Regions from separate parts of the Virgibacillus carmonensis genome, predicted to be linked through region 3. Evidence: riboswitches for the same ligand, from Rfam matches in the RefSeq annotation. Region 3 holds a riboswitch; each other region holds the start of a gene.
What was found. Region 3 has a riboswitch for cobalamin ahead of AC3G7N_RS10450 (ribonucleoside-diphosphate reductase subunit alpha). Riboswitches for the same ligand answer to the same signal wherever they lie in the genome.
Positions count from the first base shown of each region.

Region 1: another riboswitch for cobalamin. It lies ahead of AC3G7N_RS05465 (DUF4430 domain-containing protein); the one in region 3 lies ahead of AC3G7N_RS10450 (ribonucleoside-diphosphate reductase subunit alpha).
Region 2: another riboswitch for cobalamin. It lies ahead of AC3G7N_RS03430 (acyl-CoA thioesterase); the one in region 3 lies ahead of AC3G7N_RS10450 (ribonucleoside-diphosphate reductase subunit alpha).

Region 1 covers NZ_JBYQFJ010000005.1:54,583-60,194, reverse strand. Annotated here, with positions in the region: gene AC3G7N_RS05480 (hypothetical protein) at 1-583, opposite strand, end outside; gene sigX (RNA polymerase sigma factor SigX) at 583-1,116, opposite strand; gene AC3G7N_RS05470 (ECF transporter S component) at 1,402-1,932, opposite strand; gene AC3G7N_RS05465 (DUF4430 domain-containing protein) at 1,939-2,382, opposite strand; cobalamin riboswitch at 2,580-2,760, opposite strand; gene AC3G7N_RS05460 (ATP-binding protein) at 2,818-4,581, opposite strand; gene AC3G7N_RS05455 (response regulator transcription factor) at 4,581-5,300, opposite strand; gene ccsB (c-type cytochrome biogenesis protein CcsB) at 5,400-5,612, opposite strand, start outside.
Region 2 covers NZ_JBYQFJ010000003.1:151,545-157,156, forward strand. Annotated here, with positions in the region: gene rpmB (50S ribosomal protein L28) at 142-330, opposite strand; gene AC3G7N_RS03420 (Asp23/Gls24 family envelope stress response protein) at 564-926, shown strand; gene AC3G7N_RS03425 (DAK2 domain-containing protein) at 964-2,622, shown strand; cobalamin riboswitch at 2,770-2,954, shown strand; gene AC3G7N_RS03430 (acyl-CoA thioesterase) at 3,078-3,548, shown strand; gene AC3G7N_RS03435 (histidine phosphatase family protein) at 3,570-4,178, shown strand; gene AC3G7N_RS03440 (3D domain-containing protein) at 4,579-5,370, opposite strand.
Region 3 covers NZ_JBYQFJ010000010.1:123,470-129,081, reverse strand. Annotated here, with positions in the region: gene AC3G7N_RS10475 (thiolase family protein) at 1-300, shown strand, start outside; gene AC3G7N_RS10470 (cold shock domain-containing protein) at 555-752, shown strand; gene AC3G7N_RS10465 (class I SAM-dependent methyltransferase) at 1,020-1,706, shown strand; gene yxiS (protein YxiS) at 1,709-2,008, shown strand; gene AC3G7N_RS10455 (NAD(P)-dependent oxidoreductase) at 2,010-2,885, opposite strand; cobalamin riboswitch at 3,048-3,248, shown strand; gene AC3G7N_RS10450 (ribonucleoside-diphosphate reductase subunit alpha) at 3,369-5,609, shown strand.

The DNA.
Region 1 (5,612 bases), on a different contig from region 3:
TAACTTCACTACTTTCACTTTGTTTCTTTTCATTAGTAAAAATTTTGTGATTAAATTGACTGGAATGAAACATTTTGGATAATGTATTTTCAGCTAGCATTACTTGTTTAGCATGAAGATCCCTTGGAGTTATGAAAGATACGGGAATGACATAACCCGTATTTTTGTCAGTTACCTCTCCATGAACAATTATTTCGGTATCACTAATATCATGGATAACTAAATTAGAATCAGTATTTTCCACAGTACTCCTTAGTTGATTTTCCTGCGTACTTTTGTCACCTTCACTCACAGATTCCTGTGAAGTTGAATGTTGTTGATCACTCATTTTATCTGCTGCGTTTTCATCATTTAGTGTTGTATATTCCCCAGTGTTCATCACTATAACAATAACCAACAATGCTACAAAAATGGTGCTGAATACCGGAATTAAAATCAATCTTTTCTGTTTCCTTTTTGGTTGACGATTCATTTGGGTAGAGATGCGCTCATATAACGCTTCTTTTTTAGTATCAGGAATAATATCAGGCATTTCTTCTAATACTTTTTTGATGTGTTCTTCTTGCTGATTGGATGTCGCCATTATGCATCTCCCCCTTCCTGTTCATTGTTATTGATTAGTTTTTTTAGTATCTTTAGTCCCCGATGTTGTGTTGTTTTTACCTTACTTTCACTAAAACCTAGTATTTCTGCAGTTTCTTTAATCGAAAATGATTGTATGTATCTTAAAATGATGACACTCTTTTGAGCGGGGGTACAATAATCTAGATAGCTATATATTTTTTGTATATCCTCATTTTGTACAGCTATTTCTTCAGGTAATGGTTGCGTATCTGAAAGTGATGGACCTTTTTCAGCCCAGTCAAAAAATTCATAAATCCGATTTCTTTTTCTTTTTTGCGCACGAAAATAATCAATTATAATATGCCTAGCAATAGAAAACAACCACGTCTTCTCACTGCTCTCCCCCCGGAAGTTTTGGTAAGAGCTGAGTACTTTAATATAAACTTCCTGAACAAGATCTTCTGTTAGTTGTTTATCTTTTACCATGTAAAAAACAAACTTATTCAAATCACGATGATAGTTATCATACAAATCTTCAAAAATATCTTTCATAACGATTCCCCATTCAACTATTAGTCGTATCTATGAATCAAAACGTTACAGCTTACTATAAGGTGCTTGTTGAAAAAGTCGACAAAGAACGAAACGTCCTGTGGGCGCAAAGGTTTCTGAGGACCAGAAAAACTGAGCACTAAAATCACCCCCGAAGCATTACTTCGCACGCAGAAAAAGTATTCTTCTTTTTTAAGGAACGTAAAAATTCGCCGTTTATCATTTGATGACTTTCTGAACAATCTCTATAACTATAATCAAAAAAAGAAAAAATACCAACCCAGTTTAGTTGGTATTTTGAAGAGGAAATCGTTCCTTTGCATATCTTTCAAAGAAATAAGATATAATTGGATAAAGTAAAACTATAAATACTCCGTTTCCAACTGCATGTGCTGTATCAAAAGGAAGTCCAGCCAAATAATAAGGAAGAAATTCACCTGCTATTGTATATGTAGTTAGCGAAAGAACAAATCCATACAAATAGCCACAGAATACAGCATAAATAGTTAGCAACATGATTGAATGCTTCTTTCTATATTTGCCAATTAATCCACTAATCAATCCAATTATGGCCCATGCTACAATCTGCCAGATGGTCCATAAACCCATTCCCAGTATCATATTAGTTAGAAATGTAGTTAATACTGCCAACGTCATGGCAGCGACTGGTCCTAAAAATAAACCGCAGACGATGATAATTGCCGTAACCGGTTGCACGTTAGGCAAAAATGAAAACGCAAATCTACCGACTACACCAAGCGCTGCCAATAGTGCAAGTAATGTTAATTTATAGGTATTCATTTTATGGTTGTTCATTTAACGTCATTCCCAAGATTGTAAATCGAAGTTAACGGAATCACCAGGTGTTAATTCAAGCTCTTTTGCTCCAACACTTGCCATCTCATCATTAACGAAGACCATCCAAGCCATTTGTTCACTTTCCTTTGCCTCAATTCCTTCAATGGATGTAATGTAACCTGCGTCATCTTTAACTTCAAAGTTTTCCTTCATAACATCGTAAAGAATTGCCCCATCTTCTATCGCAATTTCTTTTTCTTTAACCGTTTCTTCCCCTTTACTTTTCGTAATAGCAATGGTTACTACATCTTCCTCTTGATTTTCTTGGTCAGAAGTAGTAGTTTCAGTAGATTCTGTTTGCTCATTTGTAGCATTTGATTGTTCATTGTTAGTGCCTTCAGAACTACATCCTCCTAAAACAACAATAACAGCTATAAATGACACTAGAAAAAGTTTAACCTTACTCATCTTCTAAAACCCCCAATTTTTTATTGTGAAGATTTAGGCGTTAGATATCCGATATAAACATAGATGAACGTTGTATTAAAATCAAAAAAGCTAACTCTTCACCTGAGAGTTAGCTAAATCTAAATAAGACAATCGAACAATTATATATATACATACTACTATTCGGGTTATCTCAAGTCGCTTTTATCCTCGAAGCATTGAAACATCAGAAAAAGGCAGGTCTACTGACTTGTGATATCACCCTACTCTAAGCCCTTCCCATATGGTTACATACAGTGGATTCGCCTATTTCGTACACCACTTACAGTTGCGAGGACAGTTCTAGTTTTCCACTAGATTCCCTATTAAGCATAAGCACCCTTTTCACGATTTTTATTCAATTATTGTACAATTCTTATCTTACCAAACTAGACCGAATTAAGCAATTTTATCTGATTATGACAGAGGAATTTTAAAGGTAAAGGTTGTTCCTTCATTAAGTTTGCTTTTTACCGATATTGTTCCTTGATGGGCATCAATAATATTTTTAGCAATTGCTAGACCTAATCCAGTACCTTTTTTCTCCTTGTTTCTAGTTCTCGACTTATCAGCCTTGTAAAACCGTTCAAAAACAAAAGGTATATCCTCTTCAGGAATCCCACTGCCACTATCCTCAATGGAAACGTGCAATTCGTCATTATTTATTTCAACTAAAACATTTACAAATCCATTTTCAGTTGTATGCCTTATAGCATTGTCAATTAAATTAGTAAAAACTTGTTCCATTCGATCTGGGTCAATAGTAATAAATGAATCTTTACTGGTAGTAGATTGTAAACTTAAATCTATTTTTCTATCCAGTGATATACCATTGAATTTCTTGATGATACGATTTATATAACTGTACGCGTCGACTTTTTCCATATTTAATTGGATATGTCCTGCTTCCATTCTAGCAAGATCCAATAACTCATTTACCAAACGGCCCATGCGCAATGATTCTTCATGAATTATTTTTGCCAAATCATTTTTATCTTCTTTGGTTTCTGCTACATCATCTACTATTGCTTCACTATACCCTTGTAACATCGAAATCGGTGTCCGCAGCTCATGGGAAACATTGGCTATGAAATCCTTGCGAAGTTTGTCTAAGCGTCGTTCTTCAGTCATATCACGAATAACTGCAACAGCGCCACGTACGTAGGATTGATCATATAATGGCGTCATAATCATAACCCAGTTTCTTCCTTGCAAACTTATCTCATGTATGGCTGCCTTTTCACTTTTAATTACACCCTGTAAAATTAGGTTTAATTCTTCAGGTAGTTGATTGTGTGATTCTGTTAATTGCTTACTATTTTCAAAATACCAGCTTTCAATAAATTGTTTAGCAGGTGGATTGGTAACAATCATATCCCCATTACGATTCAACGTTATTACTCCATCAGCCATGGAACTAACGATACTAGACAGCTGTTCTTTTTCTTGACGTAAGGCATTAATATGAAATTTTAATTGTCTTCCCATCCGGTTGAATGCCATGGCTAGTTCACCAATTTCATCATGTGTTAAAATGGGAACTTTTGTATTAAACTCTCCCCTTGTTAAATCAAAAGCTGCCTCACGCATTTTAATTAAAGGAGAAGTAATTCTTGTTGATAAAAAAAATGCAAAAATAGTAGTTAAAATAATGGCTATTCCAGCAGCTAGAAATATGATTTTCGTTGTTTCAGCTTTTGTCTTGTCCACTACCTCCAAGGATTGATAAACATATACTGCCCCACTCCCATTTCCAACGGGGGTGCCAACTATCATGACTTTACTATCATTATTTGGAAGGGTCATTTGTTTTTTCACCTGTTGATCGTCTGATATTACTCTTGCTAACCTGTCATCATTCTTAATCCACCCTGGTTGAAGTGCAGGTAAATCATCATTACTACTTTTGGAAACCCAAATCGTTCCATCATTAAAAATAATGGCAACTCGGCTAGAAGGTTCTTTCACACGATTGGTTGTCTCGTAAACTAAGTTTTCGTTTTCGTATTGTTTAACCATTACAGATACTTTTGTTGCTGTTTGGAGTAAGTCTTCTTCAGCCTCATCTATATGAAAGTTCTCGAAGAATTCAAGTAAAAAAATGGTTAGAATAAATAATACAAAAGAAACTAGCAATAAAATGGTAACTGCTAGTTTCCCGACCACACTACGCCAAAACATTATACATCATCTACTTCAAATTTATATCCCACGCCCCACACCGTAACAATCATCTTGGATGCCTCGCTGGATACATTATTTAACTTTTCTCTTAACCGTTTTACATGTGTATCAACTGTGCGTAAGTCTCCAAAAAACTCATATTGCCAGACTTCTTTTAGTAATTGTTCCCGATTAAATACTTTGTCTGGTGCTTTAGCAAGGAAACAAAGTAATTCATATTCTTTTGGTGTTAAGCTAACCTCTTTACCATCTGCTAATACACGGTGTGCATCATGATTAATTGATAAGTGAGGGAAAACAAGCATATCTTTTGGTATAGAATCATTTTCTTTAAAATTTGTTTGTGATGATGATCTTCTAAGTATAGCCTTGACACGTAAAACAACTTCTCGGGGGCTAAATGGTTTCACAATGTAATCATCTGTCCCCACTTCAAATCCTTGAACCCGATTGGCTTCTTCTCCCTTTGCAGTCAACATGATAACAGGAGTTTGTTTTTCTTTTCTTAATTCCTGGCAGACTTCTATTCCATCCATACCAGGCATCATAATATCCAATAGGACAACATCATAATCATTTTCTAATGCCAGCTCTAATGCATCTGTCCCATTATCAGCTTCTTCAACAATAAATTCTTCTCGCTCCAAATACATTTTAATTAGATGACGTATTCTGTCCTCATCGTCTACCACCAATACTTTTGCATTTTCATCCATGTGATTCCTCCTCATTAGATCACGATATGAAAAACAAGGCACTATTTATCCTGATGAATAACAATGCCCTGTTTTATACTTCATTCAATGTAATAAAATTTAAGCGTATGAATGCAGTCCTGCTAAAACAAGGTTAACTGCAATTAAGTTAAACATGATGATTGCAAATCCACCAACTGCAAGCCACGCTGACTTTTCACCATGCCATCCTCTTGATAGTCGTAGATGTAGAAATGCTGCATAGAAAAACCAAGTCACTAAGGCCCAAACCTCTTTTGGATCCCATCCCCAGAATCTATCCCACGCTATTTG
Region 2 (5,612 bases), on a different contig from region 3:
AGGAGGCGCAGCTAGACAGAGAAAAAGCGGAGGCGACTGGTCTTTGTTTATGGTGGGCTTTTAGAGCTACAGCTAGATAAGTAAAAAAGCACCCAACTAATAGTGGGTGCTTTTTAGACATATACTAATGTAAAAGGTATATTATACGCGCTCTACTTTACCTGACTTAAGTGCGCGAGCAGAAACATAAACTTTTTTAGGTTTGCCGTCTACCATAATACGTACTTTTTGTACATTAGCTTTCCAAGTTCGCTTGCTCGAGTTCATAGCGTGGGAACGTTGGTTTCCACTGTGAGTTTTACGTCCAGTTACAACACATTTTCTAGCCATGTTAATCACTCCTACTCATACATGTGACATTTTACTACTTATATAATTTATCATAACCTTACCAATAACGCAATGAATCTATGATAATTTATCAAGAAAATTAACTTGACAGAACAAAGAATTACGGTCATTGTTATAAGGGGCTATGTGTGTCTAGAGCATAAGTGCTTTAAAAACTTGCATGTTTATAGTAGAATATCCTTATCAATGATGGGTATTAAAGGAGGATAACTATGTCCATTGAACTTAATACAAATGACGGTCATGTAACAATTACCAATGATGTTATAGCAACAATTGCAGGTGGTGCAGCTGTTGAGTGTTATGGAATTGTAGGGATGGCTTCAAAAAATCAAATTAAAGATGGAATTTCTGAAATTTTACGCAAAGAAAATTTTGCGCGTGGTGTGCTAGTTCGTCAAGAAGATGATTATCTTCATATTGATATGTATATTATTGTAAGCTATGGTACAAAAATATCCGAAGTAGCGCACAACGTACAATCACAGGTTAAATATACATTGAATAAATCATTAGGACTGTCCATAGACTCAGTCAATATTTATATTCAAGGTGTGCGTGTAGAAAAAGATTGATCCTTTGTTTATTTGTAATGAAAGAGGAGGAACTGTAGTGACAGTACGAACGTTAGACGGCATAATCTTCGCACAGATGGTACGCTCTGGAGCACACCATCTAACAAACAATGCCAAAAAAATTGATGCTCTGAATGTATTTCCAGTACCAGATGGAGATACAGGTACAAACATGAATTTATCGATGACTTCAGGAGCAAGTGAAGTAAAGAAAATGGATAGTTCTAATATCTCAGAAGTAGCCCTTGCTTTTTCTAAAGGCCTATTAATGGGAGCTAGAGGTAATTCGGGTGTAATTTTGTCCCAAATATTCCGTGGTTTTGCAAAAGGTATGGACAAAAAGGAAGATCTAACAACGAAGGACCTGGCTAAAGCTTTTGATATGGGTGTTTCCACTGCATATAAGGCTGTAATGAAGCCTGTTGAAGGTACAATTTTAACAGTGGTAAAAGACGCTGCAAAAGTAGCAGTTAAAGAAGCGAAAAATGAAAAAGATGTAATCGCTTTAATGGAAAAAGTTTTAGTTGAAGCAAAAGCATCACTTAAACGTACGCCCAGTCTTTTACCTGTTTTGAAAGAAGTAGGTGTAGTGGACTCAGGTGGGCAAGGTCTTGTTACCATTTATGAAGGATTCTTAGCCGCGTTAAAAGGAGAAGAACTGCCTGAAGGTGTGACATCGGATGTTGAAATGGATGAAATGGTGAATGCAGAACACCATAAAATCGCTCAGGATTTCATGGATACAAGTGAAATCGAATTTGGCTATTGTACAGAATTCATGGTTAAATTTGAAGAAAAAAAGACAAAGGAACATCCATATAATGAAGAAGAATTCCGGGACGAATTAAGTGACCTCGGCGATTCGCTGTTAGTTGTTTCAGATGAAGATGTAGTAAAAGTACATGTCCATGCTGAATATCCTGGTGATGCTATGACATTAGGTCAACGGTATGGAAGCTTAATTAATATGAAAATAGAAAATATGCGTGAGCAACATACTGCTATTGTTGGTGACAAAAAACCAGCTCCTAAGGAAAAGGTTCCATATGCAATTGTGACAGTTGCGATGGGTAAAGGCTTGAAGTCATTACTTGAAAGTTTAGGTGCTTCAATTGTTATTGAAGGTGGCCAAACGATGAACCCTAGCACGCAGGATATAACAAATGCGATAATCGACGCAAACGCAAAAAATGTACTTATTTTACCTAATAATAAAAATATTATAATGGCTGCTGAACAAGCGGCAGAGCTTGCAGAAGTTAATGCTGCTGTCGTTCCTTCAAAAACAATTCCACAAGGAATAAGTGCTATTCTTGCTTTTCATCCGGATTCTGAGATAAATGAAAACAAAAAAGCAATGCATGAAGCATGTGGGCATGTTAAGACTGGACAAGTTACCTATGCAGTTCGTGATACTCAAATAGATGGAATACCAATTGAAAATGGTAATTTCATGGGGATTGCAGATGGGAAAATTAAAGCAACACATCAAGATAAATTGGAGACTGTGCGATTGCTTTTGGAAGGTATGATCACAGAAGATGATGAAATCCTTACAATCCTGCAAGGGGAAGATGTAAGTGATGAAGAAGTAGAAAAGCTTGTCAACTATGTAGAAGATACATATGAAGATGTAGAGGTTGAAGTCCATAACGGGAATCAGCCGATATATTCGTATATTTTTTCGGTGGAATAAGTTGGAATTAAGTTAAAAATTTTTAAAAAGCGAAGGGCATTGTCTCTTTGCTTTTTTCTATTAGCACTAACAGTAGCTTCTTATCTCGGGAAAGATACATAGAACATATTAAACGAAAATGACTCACTTCATGATATAATAAATCGAAATTAATATTAATTTTATGGTGACTTTGAGAAAAGTTGAAAAGGGAAGTTGGTTAAAATCCAACGCGGTCCCGCCACTGTATTGAGTAGAATCCATTATAAAACCACTGTTTCTAAAGAAATGGGAAGGGGTAAAAGGATTTGATGACTCTGAGCCAGGAGACCTGCCATAAGGAAGTACATTTTTTCCTACGGGAGATAGGGGGATGTTTGCGATCAAATAATTTCATTCGGAATTATTATGTATTGTCATGCCATCTTCTGATTTTTAGAGGGTGTTTTTTTATTTTACTGGGAGGTTTTTTTATTATGGGAAATATCATTGTACCAATTACTAAAACAGTTCAAACTCGCTTGGTCCTACCACCAGACACCAATCACTTAGATACGATATTTGGTGGAAAGGTATTAGCTTATATCGATGAAATAGCTGCCCTAACAGCGATGAAACATTCAAGTAGTGCTGTTGTTACTGCCTCGATTGATTCGGTCGATTTTCTTTCATCGGCTAAAGTAGGAGATTCATTGACGCTTGAAGCATATGTAACTTACACCGGAAATAGCTCGATGGAGGTTTATGTAAAAGTAACCGCACATGATTTGATCCGAAATAAGATAACACTAACGACAGAATCGTTTCTTACGATGGTTGCAGTAAATGAGAAAGGGAAGCCTGTTCCAGTACCAAAGGTGTCACCACAGACGGATGAAGAAAAGCAACTCCATGCAACAGCTCCAGCGAGGAGGGAAAATAGAAAAAGACGTGCGTCTCTGCGATAATGAGGTCTGGGAGATGTAGCAATGCTAACGTTATATATTACGAGACACGGGGAGACTGTGTGGAACATGGAAAAGCGCATGCAAGGCTGGAAAGATTCCGAACTAACCCAGAACGGTATCAAAAATGCGATTCGTTTAGGAGGGCGACTGAAAGATGTTGATTTCGGAGCAGTTTATGTCAGTTCTAGCAACCGAACTAGAAAAACAGCCGAATTAATATGTGGGGAAAGAAAGTTATCCGTTAATTTAGATGACAATCTACGAGAGATTAATATGGGAGATTGGGAAGGCCAGTTACAATCGAAAATAGTGGCAACCAATCAGGAACAAATGGAATCCTTTTGGAAAACACCACATCTTTACACGTCAGCTACTGGAGAAAGTTTTACCGAACTACGCGAGCGTGTGTTAGGAGCAATAAATCGTATTAAAGAAGAAAACAAGGATGGAAAAGTCCTGGTTGTTACCCATGGTGTGGTAATAAAAAGCTTAATGGCGTACTTCAAACAGGCATCCACTGAAAAACTTTGGGACCCACCGTACATAAAAGGGACTAGTTTAACAATCGTAGAACTAGATGGTAATGAAGCGAATGTTGTTATGGAAGGCGACTTTTCGCACGGTAAATAATTAAAAAACATAAATATTATATCAGGGCGAAAGGATAAATGTACACTTACGAATCGTTTGAAACATTTTGGGTATTCACTTTGCTGCATTAAAGAATCCATGAGCATTTTCATGGAGAGTATTGAAGCCCTATTCAGCAATCGGATGCAGATCCGAATAAACAAAAATAACCACCCTTAGCCTACGAACTAGTGGTGGTTATTTCTTTACTTATAAGTTGCCTCTTTGATGGGCTATCGGACTTAGACTGAGTGGTGTCAGCGCACCGTTCAGCCTTTTACTATTGTTTGGATAATTCTCACCAAAGCCTTCATTGTTACTTTCTATCAATAAAATATATTAAATAAACTAGGAATGTATCGTAAAGCGTTTCTTTCAAGAAACTTTCTTTGGTACTTAATCAGTTGACAATAGTAACCTCCACCATTCTTCTACCCCAGTTGTACGCTTGATCCTTAGTTGGAAGATGGACATCTATTTTTCTCCCATTGATAGCACCACCGGTATCCGCTGCAATGGCATAACCATAGCCTTCTACATGGACCTTTGTACCAAGAGGTATTACGTTCGGGTCAACGGCAATAACTTTCGCATTGGGGTTATTTATCAAATTTACCCCTGTTGACGTTATCCCTGAACACCCTGTGCAATAAGCTGTGTAAGCAGTTGCTTCAACAGAAAATGTTCTTCCTTCTACTTCCTCTTCCGCTTTACTTACATTTTTACTTACTTTCGCTTCAGCTGGCTCAGTTTTAGGGACACGGGCGGTTGTGCTAGTATCTTCTGTCTCTTGTGCCTCTTGTTTTGTTGCTTCCTGTTGAGCAGGTTCCGTCCCATTTATAATCAACCGTTGTCCGGTGATGATTAAATCAGAAGGAAGATCATTCCACGCTTTTAGGCTCGCGACCGTTACGCCAATACTGTGATTTTTGCTGATGTGGCTCAGTGTATCTCCCTTTTTAACAATGTAATAATCTATTTTACTTTCATTAATTTTCAATACCTGTTTAGGAAGTATTAAAGAGGATTCTAATCCATTTATATCCATCAATTCGTCCACGTTTGTATTATGGTTAATTGCTATATCCCAAAGAGTGTCTCCCTTTTTTACTTCATATTCAGCTGCAGATACGGATGTTGCAAAAATACCTGTAAATAGTAAACCTACAAATAAAGCTACTAACTTTTTCATTTATGTAGTCCCCCTTTAATAATTGACAAGCTAATCTTACCACGGTATTTCTATGTGTGCGGTTACAGCTTGTTTAAAAGAGGGTGACAAGGATTACAAGTAAAATAAGTTATGATTAATAGGTTCTATTTGCTCTATCTCCTGCATATACTATACTAGAGGCTCCTATGCGATTGACTAATTATACCTATATTCTACCATTCGGATTGAAGATTCCATGATCGTAACAACTATAATAAAGT
Region 3 (5,612 bases):
GCAGTAAAGAAATTACTTAAACGAACCCAGTTAACAATAGCAGACATTGATTTAATTGAATTTAATGAGGCATTTGCTTCACAAGTGTTAGCTTCTATAAATGAACTACACATTCCATATGATCGGCTAAATGTTGGGGGTGGAGCACTTGCTTTTGGTCACCCCTATGGTGCATCAGGTGCAATCCTTGTGACACGATTATGTACAGAAATGAAAAGAAACAAAGGTAAGCAAGCCATAGCTACATTAGGAATTGGCGGTGGACTGGGCCTAGCTACACTTTTTGAAGGGTGTGAGTAAATCCATGATTAATGTAGGATTATATGTAGGTAATTATAGTGAAATGATCGAGGGAAAAGTTTAACATTCTATAACATGTATATGTTTTTAAAAAACTTCAGAATAACTTGCATTATTTTTCGGTGAAAGGTAAAATTAAAGATGCAAAAGGAAATTGGAGTTTGAATAATACTTTACGATCTCTTATCAAAGTGGTGTAAAAGTATTTATGATTCAATTACTTTGCACGATATTTGTATAAGGAGGTCATTTTAATGACTGGTAAAGTAAAATGGTTTAATGCAGAAAAAGGATTTGGTTTCATCGAACAGGAAGATGGAGACGATGTATTCGTACATTTCTCAGCGATCCAATCAGAAGGTTTCAAGACGCTTGAAGAAGGTCAAGACGTTGAATTTGAAATCGTTGAAGGTAACCGTGGACCACAAGCAGCTAACGTAACTAGTCTATAATAGATTATAAAATATAAGGTTTATCTCACTAATGTGGGGTAAACCTTTTTTGTTTTGTGGAGGGGTGTGGGGTGGCGAATAATAATGTAAATGGCTGGTAAAAGTTCCGAGAATAATATGGTTTCTGTGCAACTTTTGTTTGATGAAGCACACGATTCCACGAGAATTCATTCGATTTTAAAAATAACGCGTCATTCTAATTGGCTCAGATTCACTATATAAACTCACTGGGTTATAATGGAATCAAGATTAAGGAGGTTTATAACCATGTCTTCGTTTAATTGGAATAAAGAAGCGGAATTACAATGGGATAGTCGTGCACAGTTTTGGAATGAACGTAGTGTGAATATGTGGGATAATGGCAGTAGAAAGGATATTATTCCTTTCGTTGAAAAGCATATGAAAGAGGGAAGTAAGATTTACGATATTGGTTGTGGGGATGGGTATGGAACCTGTAAACTACATAAGCTTGGCTATGATGTGGTTGGAATGGATCTTTCAAGTGAGATGATATCCCGTGCCAAGGAACGGAATGTGTCTGATGAGATTTCTTTCATTCAAGGTGATGTGACCGATTTACCATTTGAAAATAATAGCTGTGATGGGATAATGTCAATCAATGTCCTGGAGTGGACAGAGATTCCAGCAAATGCGCTCAAGCAGTTGAGCCATGTGTTGAAAAAAGATGGTCTGCTATGTGTTGGCATATTAGGGCCAACAGCTGGACCACGTACACATAGCTACCCACGAATATACGGCGAAAAGGCTATTGCAAATACGATGATGCCATGGGAGTTTCAAAAACTGACACAGGAAAATAACTTTACATATGTTGATGGTTTTGGTGTTTATCGAGATGGTGTAAAGGAACGGCATCATGAAGGTTTACCAATAGAATTAAAACAGGCATTAACATTCTTATGGGTATTTATGCTACGAAAAGAAGGTGAATAATGATGGAGCGAAATGAAATGGAAGAAAAGGTTATCGAAAGCTATCAAAACGACGAGAAAATGATGATCTTAATTTACGCCCAGTGGTGTATAAACAATGATCTCGAGCCTAGATCCTTATATGAACAGGCATATCCATCACAAATGAAAAACAATGCTTTGGATGAAGCATTAGAATTAACTGTACCGAAAAAAGAGTCAGAAGAAATACCTGACTCCACTGTCTTGAATGTATTACAACTTTTTGGCAATGATGATTTGGCATTTATCGTGCAAGAGCAAATTGACAAGCGTAAAAAGTAGTTTATTTATCAAAAAGCTTTACCAACGCCTGGGTACCGCTATTTTCGTTCCCTTGTTCTGCTAGCTCCGTGTAAAGTTCAAGTGAGAGTGCGAGCCCAGGTGTCAGTATATCCATTTCTTTTGCTGACTCAAGTGCAAGTCTCATATCTTTGATAAAGTGCTTTACGAAGAAACCAGGGGCAAAGTCATCCTTAATCATCCTTGGGGCAAGGTTCGATAATGACCAGCTACCTGCTGCGCCAGTTGTAATGCTTTCTAGAACCTTTTCGGGATCAAGTCCAGCCTTTTTTGCATAAGCAATCGCTTCACAAACACCAATCATGTTGGAAGCAATTGTGATTTGGTTGCAAAGCTTGGTATGTTGGCCAGCACCAGATTCTCCTTGATGAATAATGTTACTTCCCATCACATCGAGAATAGGTTTCAGCTCTTGAAATACATGTGAATTTCCGCCAACCATAATCGATAATGTTCCTTTTTGTGCTCCAACATCTCCGCCCGATACCGGTGCATCTAACGCAAAAAGTCCCCGTTTTCTCGCATCCCTGCCTATTTTCTCAGCTAAAGATGGTTTGGATGTGGTCATGTCCACTACATATGATTTTTTCTTCGCGTTTTCTAAAATTCCATCTTCACCAAAATAGATAGCCTCAACATCATTTGGATATCCAACCATTGTGATGGTTACGTCGACTCCTCGTGCAAGTTCAGCAGCTGATTCACTCCAAGTAGCTCCTTCTTCAATGAGTGACCGCGCTTTTTCTTTTGTACGTGTAAATACTTGAACTGGGTATCCTGCAGTCATCAAATTTTTTGCCATGCTTTTTCCCATTACACCTATTCCAATAAATCCGATTGTTTGTTTAGATTGCACCATTTACTATGACCTCCTATTACTACTTCTACCTAATTAATATTAATTCGACACTTAGTTAAATATTCCTTTTTTACACGGATAGTATTGCAATCATTCTCAACCTATGATAGCCTTGAAACACAATATATTGCTCTACATTTAAAAATTACATACTATATATAGTTTTATCCTACAAGTGTTGGTGGCCAAATTTAATGGCCTTGATAGGGAATCTGGTGCAAAACCAGAACTGTCCCCGCAACTGTGAATGTGGACGAACGAGATATTATCCACTGTATTGTTAGCTTAACGTTAATAATATGGGAAGGTGCTCAAGTAGATGAACACATAAGTCAGGAGACCTGCCAAACCTTGTGAAAAGTTTCCATTCTTCGGGGCCAAAGAAGACGAAACGATGGAGAAGTAGATTATTTCTGTCGTTTTAACCGTTCATGGCCTCCTAGCATGAGCGGTTTTTTAGTACATAAAAAGGAGATGTTGATCATGCAAACTGCAATACTGACGAAAAGCTGGAAAGGTTATTTAGAAGAAAAGGTAAAGAAGGCTTTTCCAACTATGCCAATCCAAGCATTTTTAGACAAAAATGCGATTACGAAAGAAAGTCTATCTACAGAAGAATGGGTAAACCATCTAACATTGGAAGCTTTATCAAATATAGATGAAGAGCATCCTGATTGGACATATGTTGCAGCTATGATTTACTCGGAATGGTTGTACAACCAAGCAGCAACAAATCGAAATTATGATTATGAGAAAAAATATGGTTCGCTTTACAAGTTAATCACGGAGATAACGAAAATTGGAATTTACGACCAGGCCTTATTACATAGCTATGCTAAAGATGAAGTGAATAAGTTAGAAAGATTAATTAGCCCTGAACGAGATCAGCTTTTTACCTTCATCGGTTTAAAAACATTAGCTGATCGTTACTTAGCAAAAAATTATACGAAAGATATTTATGAGCTTCCTCAAGAGCGATTTATGATCATCGCAATGACACTCATGCAGGACGAGCCTAAAGATAAACGTATGGATTTGGTGGGCCAGGCTTATTGGGCAATGAGTAATCTATATATGACCGTTGCAACACCAACACTTTCAAATGCTGGAAAAAGCTATGGGCAGTTGTCTAGCTGTTTTATTGACACATTGGATGATAGTCTACAAAGTATTTATGATAGCAATACCGACATTGCAAATTTATCAAAAAATGGCGGTGGAATCGGCGTCTACCTAGGAAAAATTCGTAGTAGCGGAAGTATGATTAAAGGCTTTAAAGGGGCTTCATCGGGTGTTATTCCATGGATGAAGCAGCTCAATAATACTGCTGTCAGCGTGGATCAGCTTGGCCAGCGTAAGGGTGCTATTTGTGTGTACTTAGATGTTTGGCACAAAGATATCCATTCCTTTTTGGATGCGAAGCTAAATAATGGGGATGAGCGATTTCGGACGCATGATTTGTTTACTGGTGTGACATTACCGGATTTATTTATGGAAAAGGTTAAAGCTCGGGATGATTGGTATTTATTTGATCCTCATGAAATTCGAACTGTAATGGGATACTCATTAGAAAACTTTTACGATGAAGAAAAGCAAAATGGATCTTTCCGTGAAAAATATGCGGAATGTGTTGCAAATCCAATTCTTTCTAAAGAAGCGGTTCCAGCAATTGAAATAATGAAAAGCATTATGAAAGGTCAGCTTGAAACAGGTGGGCCGTTCCTTTTTTACCGGGATGAAGTTAATCGCCAAAATGTAAATAAACATACTGGCATGATTTATTGCAGTAATCTTTGTACAGAAATTATGCAAAACCAAAGCCCAACCATGTTTATTGATCAGCAAACAACAGACGGGAAAATTATGATTACAAAAGAACCAGGAGATTTTGTGGTGTGTAATCTATCTTCAGTTAATTTAGGACGAGCAGTGGTTGATGATGTTTTGGAAAAATTAATACCGATTCAGGTACAAATGCTTGATAATGTGATTGATCTGAATCATATTCCAGTACCACAAGCTACATATACGAATAAACGTTATCGAGCAATAGGACTGGGGACATTTGGGTGGCATCATTTACTGGCGCTGAAACGGATGAAATGGGAAAGTGAGGAATCAATCGAATACGCAGATTGTTTGTATGAAAAAATAGCTTTTTTGACAATCCAGGCAAGTATGAATCTCGCAAAGGAAAAAGAGGCATACCCACTGTTTAGTGAATCTGAATGGGATACCGGGAAATATTTTGAACGAAAAGGGTATGTGAATCAAACGGACATGGAATTTTCCTGGGATCAATTGCAGAAAGATGTACAAAAACACGGCATACGAAATAGCTACTTGATGGCGGTTGCACCGAACTCCTCCACTTCTTTAATAGCTGGGAGTTCAGCAAGTATTGATCCGATTTTTAGAAAATTTTATTCTGAGGAGAAAAAGGATTTTAAAATACCTGTAACAGCACCTGATTTAAACGCTGAAACAACATGGTATTATAAATCTGCTTATTTCATCGATCAAAAATGGAGTGTTGCACAAAATGCCGCTCGTCAAAAACACGTTGACCAGGGTATCTCTTTTAACATTTACGTGCCAAACGGTGTACAAGCGCGTGAATTATTAGAAATACATCTTTTAGCATGGCAATCCGGTTTTAAAACAACGTATTATTTACGATCCACTTCATCAGATATTGAAGAATGTGAATCATGTTCGAGTTAATAA